Regions from separate parts of the Paenibacillus sp. FSL H8-0048 genome, predicted to be linked through region 2. Evidence: riboswitches for the same ligand, from Rfam matches in the RefSeq annotation. Region 2 holds a riboswitch; each other region holds the start of a gene.
The links. A riboswitch is a leader RNA that binds a small molecule or an ion and turns the genes downstream of it on or off. The one in region 2 is predicted to bind cyclic di-AMP.

Region 1 (4,200 bases), 4.1 Mb from region 2:
CATGATAACACTCCTCATATAAATGTACTGGAGCAAGGCTCCTCTATGATAATTTCGGCTATACAACAGACAAGCTCAATTACTGCTTATAGATTGATGATATTGATTCTCATTATCTCTGTCAACTAAAACGTAAAAACGGCCGCCTCCGCATGAAGCAGAAGCAGCCGTCTTCCTGTAATCTTCTATATTATTTATGCAAATGGAAAGGAACCGTGGCGATGACAATGTCCTTCTGATTCATTAGATAAGAGCGGATGAACAAGCTGGTCTGATTATGCAGCACCGCCTGCCACCAATGCTTGGTCACGAATTGCGGAATCAGGACGGTAATATGATCCGTTGAAGAGGTCTTCCACTCTACTGTATCGATGAACTTCACCAGCGGGCGGATAATGCTGCGGTAGCGGGAGCGCAGGACGATCAGACGTACCCCAGGGTTCCACTCCTCCCACTTCTGCTCCATCTTGTGAATCTCTTCTTCATCGAAGCCTACATATACAGCGACGACATTATCAGTCAATGACTTCGCATAGCTGATCGAATGCAGTACAGCGCGGGTCACACCGGCGACAGGAACGACTACGGTGCTTCCTTTGATACAAGGCTTATCTGTAGCCGGACAGATCCGCAGCTGATCGGCAATATTCATATAATGGCGGTGAATCCGGTGGAACACAATAATGACGACCGGCAGGAAGATGAAGGCCATCCACACGCTGGAGAATTTGGTGATGATGAAGATCATGGTGATCGTTAATGTAGTTAGCATCCCGACCGTATTCACAGCGAACTTGCTCTGCCAGCCTTGCGGCTTCGTCCGGTACCACTGGACCATCATGCCAAGCTGCGACAGCGTGAACGGAATGAATACCCCTACTGCATATAATGGAATGAGTCCTTCCGTATTCCCGTGAAATGCCGCTACCAGCACTGCCGACATCACGCCGAGGAAAATAATACCGTTGGAGAAGCCCAGCCGGTCGCCGCGCACCATGAAGGCATGGGGCAGATATTTGTCTTTGGCGAACATGAACGCCAGCAGCGGGAAGGCTGAGTACGCCGTGTTGGCTGCCAGGAACAGGATAACCGCCGTAATCCCCTGAATGAAGAAGTACAGTCCGCCGCGGCCGAAGGTAGACTCGGTAATCTGTGAGACCACGGTGGCCTTCTCATCGGGCATAATGCCGTACCAGTAAGCGAGCAGCGTAATGCCTGTGAACATCACCCCGAGAATGAGGCCCATGAGCATCAGCGTTTTGGCTGCATTTTTCTCCGCCGGCGCTTTGAAGTTAGGAATAGCATTGGAGACAGCCTCAACCCCGGTCAGAGCCGAACAGCCGGAGCTGAATGCCTTCAGCAGCAGGAACATACTCACGTTCGACACCGCCGAGCCAATCTCAGGAATTTGCGCATGAGCGCCGCCAGTTAGATATTTGAAGATCCCTGCGATAATCAGCACGAAGATGGAGACGACGAACAGATAGACCGGGATAGCGATGAACGAAGCCGATTCGGTCACCCCGCGCAGATTAACAATCGTTAAGAGTACGATAACAGATACCGCTATGAGGACACTATGATTATGCAGACTTGGAAAAGCTGAAGTGATCGCATCCGTCCCCGCCGAGGCGCTTACGGCCACCGTCAGAATGTAATCCACCAGCAGCGAGCCGCCGGCCAGTAAGCCGGTATGCACCCCAAGATTGCTTTTGGCGACAATGTACGCGCCCCCGCCCTGGGGATAAGCGAAGATCGTCTGCCGGTAGGACAAAATCAGAATAGCCAGCAGGCCCAATACGGCTAATGCGATTGGCAAGGAGTACCAGATGGCGGTGAACCCGGCGGCCACCAGTACGATTAGAATTTGTTCTGTTCCGTAGGCTACAGACGAGAGCGCATCAGAAGACAGGACAGCCAGTGCTTTCACCTTGGATAACTTTTCATGATCGAGTTCGTTCGACTTCATCGGACGCCCGATCAATAGTCGTTTTACCTTGCTTACCATTGTAGTAACAGTTCCTCTCTTGGTTAAGTTGAAACGGGCTTTCCCTGCGCTGTTTTCATAAGTGGATTTCATAAATGCAGGCACCAAAATAAGCATACGGAAATGATCCGCATGCCTTAGAGTGCATGGTCATTATCCCACTTGTAGCTTACGAGGTTAGCTGGCGGATTCGGACTGTGGTAGCCCTACGGTTACAGGCCCTTGCGGCCCGTTCCGATTCACCCCTTTTGGCCTTGGCCAAAGTGTGGTTCCCCCGTTTTTCCATCCGGAAAATTCAGCGCATATTCAACTTCTCACAAGGACTAATATTAAGCTACAACGCGTCTTCCGTAAAGCGTGGAAACAAATGAAAAAAGAATGAAAAGCACTCAAAACAACCAAATTCATCATCCGGTATGTCTTGGTCTTTCATTCTCTTTCATTATCCCTTTAACACGTGATTTTACAGGGTTTTTGTATATTATTTTTTGCTAAAATTAAGGGCATTCTCTTCTCTTCCTTCTGCCCCTCAGCTTCTTACTCCGCAGGCTCCTCCTTGCGTCCTGTCCAGAGCAGAATGGAGATTAAGGCAAAGGCTATAAGTGCAAGCAGAGGGACCGTTACAAATCCGAACCAATTCAGATAGTCCTTGTTGCACGGTACGCCGATGGTGCAGGGAAGCACCTTGCTAAGGGCGGGAATTTTCTGCTCTGCATAGTGATAAATAGAGATGCAGCCCCCGATCAGACTAAGAGGAAGCACATAAGGAATGATCCGCTTGTCCGCCCGGTAGGTGGCGATCCCCAGCAGGAACAGCTGCGGGTACATGAAGATCCGCTGGAACCAGCACAGCCTGCACGGCTCGTAATGCAGGACCTCACTGAGATACAGGCTACCCGCTACAGCCACCACACAGACGAACCAGGCCAAGTACAGACAATTACGCCGGCAGAAGGCAGAGAAGGCGGTCATTGGGCGGCTCCTGCTCCCGCTGCTGCTGTTGCTGCCTGAATCTGGGCATCAATCGCCTCCATATTGAAGGGCTCCTTCACCTTGATGCCGTTCACATACAAGGATGGCGTATTCGTTACGCCCGTATCGGTGCCCACCTGAATATCCCGGTCCAGCTCCTTCTCATAGGTACGGTCATCAATATCCTTACGTAGCAGATCATAATCCACCGGCAGGTCCAGCTGCTTGGCAAGACTCACCAGGAAGTCAGATGTAGCCCACTCCTCTTCTTCATTTCCCTGATTCGCATAGATCGCATCAAAGTACTTCCAGAACGCTTCCTGGTTCTGATGATACACCGACAGCGCAGCCAGGGAGGCTGTTCTGGAATCCTTGCCGATAAAGGCCAGATTCACGAAATAGAAGGCCGCTTTATTTTGGTCCACATAACCTTGAACGATCTGCGGTTTGATCACACCGGTGAACTGGGCGCAAGCCGGGCATTTGAAATCGCCGAATTCCACAATTTTGACCGGAGCATCCTCCTTGCCAAGCCGCATCATTTCGCTGTAATTGAAGGCAACTGGCTTACTGTCTGTACCGGCAGGCGAAGAGTCCTTCGAAGCCAGCATGAATAAGCCTACAAAAATAATAACGACAATAGCTACCGTACTCACGATCAGAATTCTCGTTTTCTGCTTCTGCTGTTCCTGCTCTGCCCTGCGCTTCTCCTGCTTGCTCATCTGGGGAGCCATGACAGTGTTCTTTTTTGTTTTGCTCAAAGAGAGTTCCTTTCCGTCCTCAGGACTGTCGTGATAAAAGAATAGTTACTTTCAAATTATATAATGTTAACTCTCTTGTTGGCAATCGCTGTCTTATACGGCTTCGTTCTCGTCTGCCGATTTCCCTTCCCCGGTATCCTTGCCGAAGAATACCTCCGGGGAATGCTCCTGCGACTGCAGCTTAATCCTGAAGAAGAATTGTGTGCCGCCACCCTCTGCCGGTTCTGCCCAGATCTCCCCTTGCATCAGGTCTACCAGCTTCTTGCAGATCGCAAGGCCCAGACCTGTACCGGGGTATTTGCGGGTATGCGACCCGTCCACCTGGGAGAAGGACTGGAAGAGCAGCTGCAGCTTATCCGGAGAGATACCAATGCCTGTGTCGCGCACCATGAATTGCAGAGCCTGAGCGGTCTCTCTGACGCCATAGGATTCCACCTTCACCATTACCGTACCGGATGGCGTGAATTTCACCGCATTACC
Region 2 (4,200 bases):
TCGGGGATGCATGCGATTGAGGATTACCTGATGTCGCGGTATCAGATGTACTGGCAGGTCTATTTCCATCCGGTAACCCGCAGCTCAGAGATTATTCTCAGACAGATTCTCCGCCGGGCCAAGGAACTGGTGCAGCAGCAGCATGCCTTCCGTTTCATGATCGAGCCTTTAAGTGATCTGTTCAGCGGAGAGGTAACGGTCGGGCAGTATTTGCTGCTGGATGAAGCCTTGATGCAGACTGCCTTCATGCAGTGGACGCTGGAGGAGGATGAGATCCTGAGCGACTTGTGCAGCCGGTTTATCCATCGTAAACTGTATAAATATGTAGAGATGGAGCATCTCGATGCAGACACAATTGGCGAAATCCGCCGCAGCTTTGCCGGTGCGGGACTCCGGCCCGATTATGACCTGGAAATTGATTATCCCACCGATCTTCCTTATGACGTATTCCGTCCGGGAGACGGCTTTGACAGCAAGCAGATCCTGCTTCTGGACAAGCATGAGCGGCTGAGGGAAATCTCCGAGGTCTCGGATATTGTCCGCTCCATCAGCGGTATTCACCGCGGCAGACACCATCTGTATTTTCCGCAGGATAGGCTGCAGAAAGCCCTTCCACAGCTGCCGGCGTCCATCGCAGAGATTTTTGCCAAATAACCGATCAAGCTTGGAATTATAGATACAATAACAGGCCGAAAGGATGTAATGTAATGCAGTTATTCGACACCCATACCCATCTGGACGCTCCACAATTCGACGAAGACCGCGAAGAGGTCATTGCCAGGGCACTGGAAGCTGGCGTCAGTAAGATGATCAACATCGGCTTTAACCGGGACACGATACCGACGACCATGCAGCTTGCCGAGAAATATGATTATATTTATGCAGCTGTTGGCTGGCATCCTCAGGATGCCATCACGATGAAGGACGGAGATCTGGAATGGATCGCCTCCCTGTGCACTCATCCCAAGGTGGTTGCCATCGGTGAGATTGGACTGGATTACTATTGGGACACCTCCCCTAAGGATGTGCAGCATGAAGTATTCCGCAAGCAGATCGGGCTGGCCCGTGAGCTGAAGATGCCAATCTGTATTCATAACCGCGATGCTCATGAAGATGTGATCCGCATCCTACGAGAGGAGAAGGCAGGCGAGGTTGGCGGCGTAATGCACTCCTTCTCCGGCAGCTGGGAAAGTGCCAAAATGTGTCTTGATTTGGGCTTCCATCTTTCTTTTGGAGGACCGATTACGTTCAAGAATGCACGTGTGCCCAAAGAGGTGCTTGCCCAGACTCCGCTGGACCGGCTGCTGATCGAAACCGACTCCCCATATCTGACTCCGCACCCCTTCCGGGGCAAGCGAAATGAGACTGCTCATGTGAGACTGGTAGCGGAGGCGGCCGCGGCAATAAAAGGGATTGAATTACAGGAATTGGCGGAAATTACGTATGCGAACGCACTGGAACGATTTGGAATACTATGAAAACGGGAGTAAAAGCGGTGAAAAATGAAGTATAGCGGATATATTAAACTTTTATAACGGAAAAACGGCCGATTATTACAATATTTTAATCATTTTTTTACGTAAACGTGGTTGAATCGTCCTTTACAACATGTATCAAAACAGGATATCATCTTTTCAGTGCAGTGAGCTGTTGTAACTGTGACAGTCACTAATTTCATGGATCGTCTCGCTGAGTCTCCGGAAGTGGAGAATGGGGGAACCAATAATGCTCTGCCGCATGAACGTACAAGAGTACTAACGCAGAATTGCCGCAGGCATTATTTGATTTCTTTACGTGGTCTTGGGGTGAATTTGAGGGCAACCGCCGTGAGCGGGTGACCTGAGATAGGGCGTCTCTCTTATGTCCGAACCCGACAGCTAACCCCGTAAGCGCAAGTAAGAGAGGAAACCTCGTGCATAAGCATTCCGACGTATTCGACACCGGGAAGCCACGAAAGAGTCCTCTATGAACTCTTTTTTAGGCTTCTTTTGTTTTGAATAATGAGGATGCTCCCGGCATACTGTTATATAACAGATCTCCGGAGTACCTATGCCGAGCAGGCGATCCATGAGCAGGAAACGCTGAAGCAAGTGCGGGCGTATCCTGTTGCAAACTCAAACCTAGTTTCGTCAGAAATGATACAGTCTACCTTGATATAACTTGGACGACGGGGCTATGTAAGGAGGATGGAAAGAGTGGGCGTATTCCAACCAGAGGTATCCCATGATTCGCAATCATCCAGCAGGTCTTTCGCATTACGGTTGAAGCAAGTAAATCCCCGCGTAGTTTTACTTGCCGGTGTGGCATCGATTGTTATCGCACTGTTAATACTGCTGTACGTACACGGTCTGAGCAAAAAAGAAATTACCCTAGTAATAGACGGACAGGTACAGACACTGGAGACGCGGGAAACGCTGTTCAGTGATGTGCTGGCTAAGGAACAGATTACGCTGCAGGCGCATGATGAATTATCTATTGGCCTTAGTGATGAAATAAAAGACGGCGACCGTATCGTGATTAACACTGCGCAAAAGTTCGCTCTTACCGTAGACGGAAAGACCGAGACGTTATTTACGACCGAGGATACCATTGGTCAGGCCATCGGCAAGCTGGGCTACAGCCTGGAAGGCTTAGACAAGATTTACCCTTCGCTAGACACCGCAGTATCTGCAGACATGGAAATCAAAATTGTCCGGATTAACAAGCATGTGGTCCAACGGACAACTAATTTGCCTTTCCGGGTCATTAAGACAGCAGACCCCTCATTGACCAAGGGAACCGTAAGAGTGGCACAGGCAGGTAAGCCTGGCGTAATGATTCAGCACATCGAGAAGATCTATCAAGATGGCGAGCTGGCATCCATGCGCATGATCGGCAAGGAAGTACAGACGGTTACCAAGGACAAAGTCATTGCCATTGGTACCAAGCCGCTTCCTAAGCCCGTCGTAGTTACTGCCAAAGTCTCCAAACCTGTAACAACCTCCAAGTCATCTAAAGCCAGCGCAAAGGCCAGCAATGTTACCAGTAAGGCTGGTGTGGATTTCGAGTATAAAAGAATGATCAAAAACGTATCCATGACCGCGTATTCGTCGCAGGAACCGGGTATTGGAACACGTACTGCCTCCGGTACACGCGTAACGGAAGGCCGCACGATAGCTGTAGATCCCAGTGTTATACCAATTGGCTGGTGGGTGTACATTGAAGGATTAGGGTTTCGCCGAGCAGAGGATACCGGCGGTGCCATCAAAGGCAACAAGGTGGATGTCTATTACGATTCGCTGAGCCATGCCCGTAATTTCGGCCGCAAGTCGCGCACACTTTATGTGATCGGACCTGTGAAGCCGGAGCTGAACTAAACGTAATGTCTTTTGCAAATTAGCGGTTAATACGATATAGTGAGGGAAGCACTTACGAAATTTTAGAGAGCTGCCGCTCATCACTTATACATTCTTTAGCCAAAAAGAAGGGGAGCGAATCCTCTTCTTTTTGCGTTCTGGAGTAAGGAGTAAAATTATTTATGATTAAAGAGCTAATTGTGGTTGAAGGGAAAAGTGATACCGTTGCCGTTAAGCGGGCGGTTGAGGCCGATACGATTGAAACCGGGGGTTCGGCAGTGGATAGCAGGGTCATTGCCAAGATCAGGCTGGCCATGGAGCGCCGGGGTGTTATCATTCTTACCGACCCGGATCATGCCGGAGAGCGAATCCGCAAAATCGTCGCGGCCAAGGTGCCGGGCTGCAAGCATGCCTTCATCCCGGAGAAGGATGCTACCCGCAAGGGGGATATCGGAATAGAGAATGCTTCGCCTGAGGCTATCCGCCATGCGCTGGAGCATGTACATACCTCCTTCGAGGGGGCACCGGCTATCATCGGGCTGGATGAACTCATGGACGCAGGGCTGATGGTGCATCCCCGGGCGGCTGAGCGCAGAATGCAGCTTGGCAATCTGCTCGGTATCGGTTATTGCAATGGCAAGCAGCTGTACAAACGTCTGGCGATGTTCGGCATTACCCGCGAAGAATTCGCGCAGGCCCTCGCCCAAATTGATCAGGGAGGCATTACTTCATGAGCGGTATCGAGAATATCTCGTCCCCAACAAGAACCAAAGCGATAATTCAGCGTTACGGATTCTCCTTCAAAAAAAGCCTGGGCCAGAACTTTCTGATTGATCAGAATATTCTGGATAAAATCGTGGATGCC
Region 3 (4,200 bases), 600 kb from region 2:
AATTTGATTTGAATGTGGGGAAGATCGCTGGACAATGGCACCGGGTGACGCAAGGCTTCACCAGCCGCGGCTGTGCGGAAGCACCGCAGATCTATAAATATAGAGATATGTACTATCTGCTATTAGCAGCTGGCGGAACGGGTTATGCTCATGGTGTGGAGCTGGGACGTTCGGAGAATATTTTTGGCCCCTATGAAGCGCATCCGTCGGGAGAGCCTATTATCACTTCCTCGCCGCGTCATCTATTCTCACTGGGCAATCCGGATGCCGGGCATTTTGAGATGTATAATCCAGGTTCAATCATGCAAAAAGCAGGTCACGGCTCATTAGTTCAAACCCAAACAGGCGAATGGTACATTGCCCATTTAATGTCACGGCCTGTGGAAGGAACGCTTTTAAACCCATTAGGCCGTGAAACCTCTATACAGAAAATGCATTGGACAGAGGACGGCTGGCTGGAAATGAAGGACGGATCGAATGTAGCCAAAATGGAGGTTGAGGGGTTAACAGGTGTTGAACTAGAGGGGGACAGACTCTCTCATGACGTATTTGATGATTTTAACCGGGAGCACTATGATCTTCACTTTCTGACTCCATACCGGGACCAGCAAGCAGCATGGGTGAATACGGTTGAACGTCCCGGTTACTTGCGCATTCATGGAGAGAATTCTTTCTTCTCGCAGATCAATCCGGCGATGTTGGCCACACGTGCTACCTCCCTTCATTATGAAGTTCAGACCAAGGTGGAGTTTCATCCCGATCATTACTCGGAAACGGCGGGGATGGGGCTATACTATGATTCGAATAATTGGCTGTACGTTCACTTGACCCACTCCGAATCAAAGGGCACTGTTCTATCTGTGCTGCAGGCCAAGCTGGGGGAACGCACCGAGCGGGTCCACCATTACATTCCTGTCCCTGAAGACACAGCGGAGCTCAAGCTGATCTATCATTCAGGCATCGCGAGTATCCATTACCGTTTCGGGGATAACGGGGATTGGCAAGCTTTTATAGAGAATATCGATGCACTCTATCTGTCGGATGAAGGCGTGAACGGGGAGCCGGGGGAGATTGGCGGATTTACAGGCTTGTTCAATTTCATCGGTTCGGTTGATGCCCACCAGCATGACTCCTTCGCTGATTTCGAGTACTATAGAGTGAAGAATTACTAACAGGAGTGGTGAATGGTTGTGAAGAAAAGCAGACAAACCCCCGTGCTGGTCGCGGCCTCTATCCTGCTCATTATTGTCAGCAGCCTGATCCCCTCGGATCAGTCGACATGGCTGGGGGCGTTACAGACCCTAATGCTGGGAGCCGGATTACTCGGCTGCTGTATGGCTTTTTGGCGGTTTGCCAAGGGCGGCAAGGGTGGTAAGAGCGGGAAAGGCAAGAGCTGAGTTCTATGTAATGAACAGTTGGCGGAGACAGGATCGGTTCATGGGATGGTTGAGCTATGAAAGGTGAGCCAGGCACAGTATGGGTGCGTGATGGCGCTGAGAGTCAAGGACTAAGTCGCGGCGGATGCTGCGGCTTTTTTTGATATGCTGTGGGGTCCCGCAAAGTACCTCAGTCATCATCGAAGCCAGAGCCCCATTTTGAGGGGCGGATTTTGTTTTGTAGGCGGACTCAGAGGCCTTTATTTTGTGAAAAAGACCGATTATCTCCCCGTTGCGGACTGAGAGGACGTTAACGGGCTGTTTGGAGCACCAAATGAGGCAGAATGGGTTAATTAAGCGCCTCTCAGTCCGCATGGTCTTCAGAATAGTCTCATTTGCCGAAATAGCGGATTTGTAGTCCGCCGCCCGCCCTCTCCTTCTGCCGCATCCGTATCCTAACTCCGCCACATCAGACTCCTTCTGCCGCATCCGTATCCTAATTCCGCCACAGCCAACTCGTTCCGCCGCACTCATTCCTGTATCCCACGAATCCCGCGTTATTCCCGGTCTCATCCCGCCGAAGGGCGGTGGACCGCAGGCAAGGCCGAATGTGCGGCTGCCATCTGTTCGCGTATTCCTCTAAGCCGGGCCTTCAGCTCGGGGATGCTGCACTCCAGGATCTGGCTGATGTCGGGCAAGGGGAGCTGGATGCCGTACCATAAGGCACTGGCAACGTGATCGTCCCAGTTGAGCACAGAAGCGGAGCGGCTATGGTTCCGCGCGAGCGCGGCACATTGGCGGATGCACTCTCTGTAAGCAGACGCAGCAGCGCTGTCTCCAGTGAGGCTGCCCTTCAGCCACAGTGGATGGAGGGCAGCGAAGGTGGCGGTGGTTGCTTGTTCGGCGCGGGCGCCTTTGTCCAGCAGCAGGCAGCTAAGCGCATAGACGGGACCGCTATATTGCTGGGTGTAGTGGTTGAACCCGGCAGCAGCTGTCAGTTTGGGCGGTAAGGGGTCAGGCATGTGGTCACGTTCCTTTCAGAATCTATACTGTGCAGTTCATTCCAGCGCGCAAAAAACCGCAGGCAGAGGAGGACCTCTGCCTGCGGTTGTGGGTAACAGGGCGTAAGACGCCTGGCACAAAAGCTTGGCGGATCAGGACTCTCTCCTTACGCTTACGAGGTTAGCTGTCGGATTCGGACGGTGAGAGTCGCCCTACCTGCCGGAGACCTGCGCGTGGCATTCTCCTTCGGATTCACCCCAAGTCGGCCTGACGGCCGGATGGTTCCCCCGTTTTCCACAAGACGGAAATTCAGCGTGCATGCATATGCTCATTTTCATGAATGCATTCATTTGCTTTCAACACGAATCATACTCTCTTCGGAGGGGGTTTGTAAAAATGGAAAAGAGTGCTATTCGCCTTGTTTTCAGCAAATGCCTGAATAGCTGCGCATAGGAAAGCCAAAACACCTATATGTAGCAGATTATCCGCCATTTATCTCGCTCAAGCGCTGTTTTTTATTTTTGGCAGACGGCGGTGGGGATGAAGGCCCCTTGTATTAGACTACCACCACAGCGGAACCTTCTGATTCTTCCAGGCAATAATCCGCTTCACCTCACGAACGGCTCCTGTTGTAATCTCATAGCCGCTACGCTCGGTGGCATGAAGGTCCAGGAAATGCAGCATCCCTCCATAAGTCCCCACGGCCAGCAATGTCTCATCCGCATTGACAGCTAAGCCTGATATAGTGCTTCCGGCATAATAACGCCACAGCTCCCGCCCCTCTAGGTCAATGAGCGTCAAGTAGCCATAGGCGTCGCCAATGACAACACCGTCCTTCAGCGCTGCCGCCGCATATACCCGGGCCTCCTCGTTGACAAGCGGATATTCCTGATCTGGCAGAAGCTTGCCTGCTTCCGCATCTTCAAGGGACACGGCGAGGGTAACGCCATTATAGAAGTGGCAGGCATTGTACCATACGCTATGCTGGTCCTTCGTAAATATAGTATAGTGCGGGTAGCTCGATTCCGGATTGAATAAGTGAACCTGTCCTGAAGTTGTGTCATATAAAAGATGGTCGCTGCCCTGGCTGCCGTAGGCAATCCATCTTCCGTCCGGTGAGACGGCACCATGCGGCATGTCAATTTCAATATGCTCCATCTCATCTGCTTTATATTCTTCGAGATCAGGATGCAGCAGCTTCACCTCCCAGGGCTTATCCAGCGCTTGCTGGACCAGGAAAATTCCCTGGCTCGTAACAAGCAATAACGCCCCGCCCCCGTTAAAAGGAATGATCTCCTCCAAGGGTAACTCCTGGTCCAGGCTGTCTAAGTTCAAAACAGTAAAGTCCGGGTCCAGCGCTTGAATCGTTCCATTTAGCTCACGCCATGAAAGCTCGGCAACGACCTCTCCCTGCAACTCGCTGTTCATGGATTGCATAATGGTAATGCCTTGAGTTCCGGCGAGCGCATAGAACTGATTATCAGGAGATGCCCCAACCAGGCTAAACTCGTCGAATACGGAAATAACATCCTTATGCACAGCCACAACTGCATTCTTCTCCCAGGGTGAGCCTATGCTGAACACCACAGCATCATCACTGATGAAATGGATACCGCGAACCGCCTGCATCTCCTTCTGAAAGTGGCCGGAGAGCGGCCACGTTGCCGCCGGCAATTGCGCCCGCAGCTCAGCAATTTCACCATGCTCATTAGCTCCCCGAATCATCTTATAGATTGTGGCGGCGAGGGCCCCGCGTGTATCCTCTGCCGGTTCATCTCCCGCCTTGTCCCAGCCTTCAGTCAGTCCCTTATGTACGAATTGA

Region 1: it holds a riboswitch for cyclic di-AMP, as region 2 does, so the genes downstream of both, NSU18_RS02300 (APC family permease) here and NSU18_RS19540 (3D domain-containing protein) in region 2, are expected to answer to the same signal.
Region 3: it holds a riboswitch for cyclic di-AMP, as region 2 does, so the genes downstream of both, NSU18_RS16860 (hypothetical protein) here and NSU18_RS19540 (3D domain-containing protein) in region 2, are expected to answer to the same signal.

The regions. Positions count from the first base shown of each region.
Region 1 is NZ_JBBODF010000001.1:486,744-490,943, reverse strand. Features, by position in the region: gene NSU18_RS02305 (ABC transporter ATP-binding protein) at 1-3, opposite strand, end outside; gene NSU18_RS02300 (APC family permease) at 191-2,008, opposite strand; cyclic di-AMP (ydaO/yuaA leader) riboswitch at 2,138-2,298, opposite strand; gene NSU18_RS02295 (disulfide oxidoreductase) at 2,525-2,959, opposite strand; gene NSU18_RS02290 (DsbA family protein) at 2,956-3,720, opposite strand; gene NSU18_RS02285 (sensor histidine kinase) at 3,814-4,200, opposite strand, start outside.
Region 2 is NZ_JBBODF010000001.1:4,584,750-4,588,949, reverse strand. Features, by position in the region: gene NSU18_RS19550 (HD domain-containing protein) at 1-654, shown strand, start outside; gene NSU18_RS19545 (TatD family hydrolase) at 708-1,478, shown strand; cyclic di-AMP (ydaO/yuaA leader) riboswitch at 1,678-1,907, shown strand; gene NSU18_RS19540 (3D domain-containing protein) at 2,196-3,356, shown strand; gene rnmV (ribonuclease M5) at 3,518-4,069, shown strand; gene rsmA (16S rRNA (adenine(1518)-N(6)/adenine(1519)-N(6))-dimethyltransferase RsmA) at 4,066-4,200, shown strand, end outside.
Region 3 is NZ_JBBODF010000001.1:3,979,820-3,984,019, reverse strand. Features, by position in the region: gene NSU18_RS16870 (family 43 glycosylhydrolase) at 1-1,172, shown strand, start outside; gene NSU18_RS16865 (hypothetical protein) at 1,191-1,397, shown strand; gene NSU18_RS16860 (hypothetical protein) at 1,946-2,398, opposite strand; cyclic di-AMP (ydaO/yuaA leader) riboswitch at 2,534-2,703, opposite strand; gene NSU18_RS16855 (WD40 repeat domain-containing protein) at 2,940-4,200, opposite strand, start outside.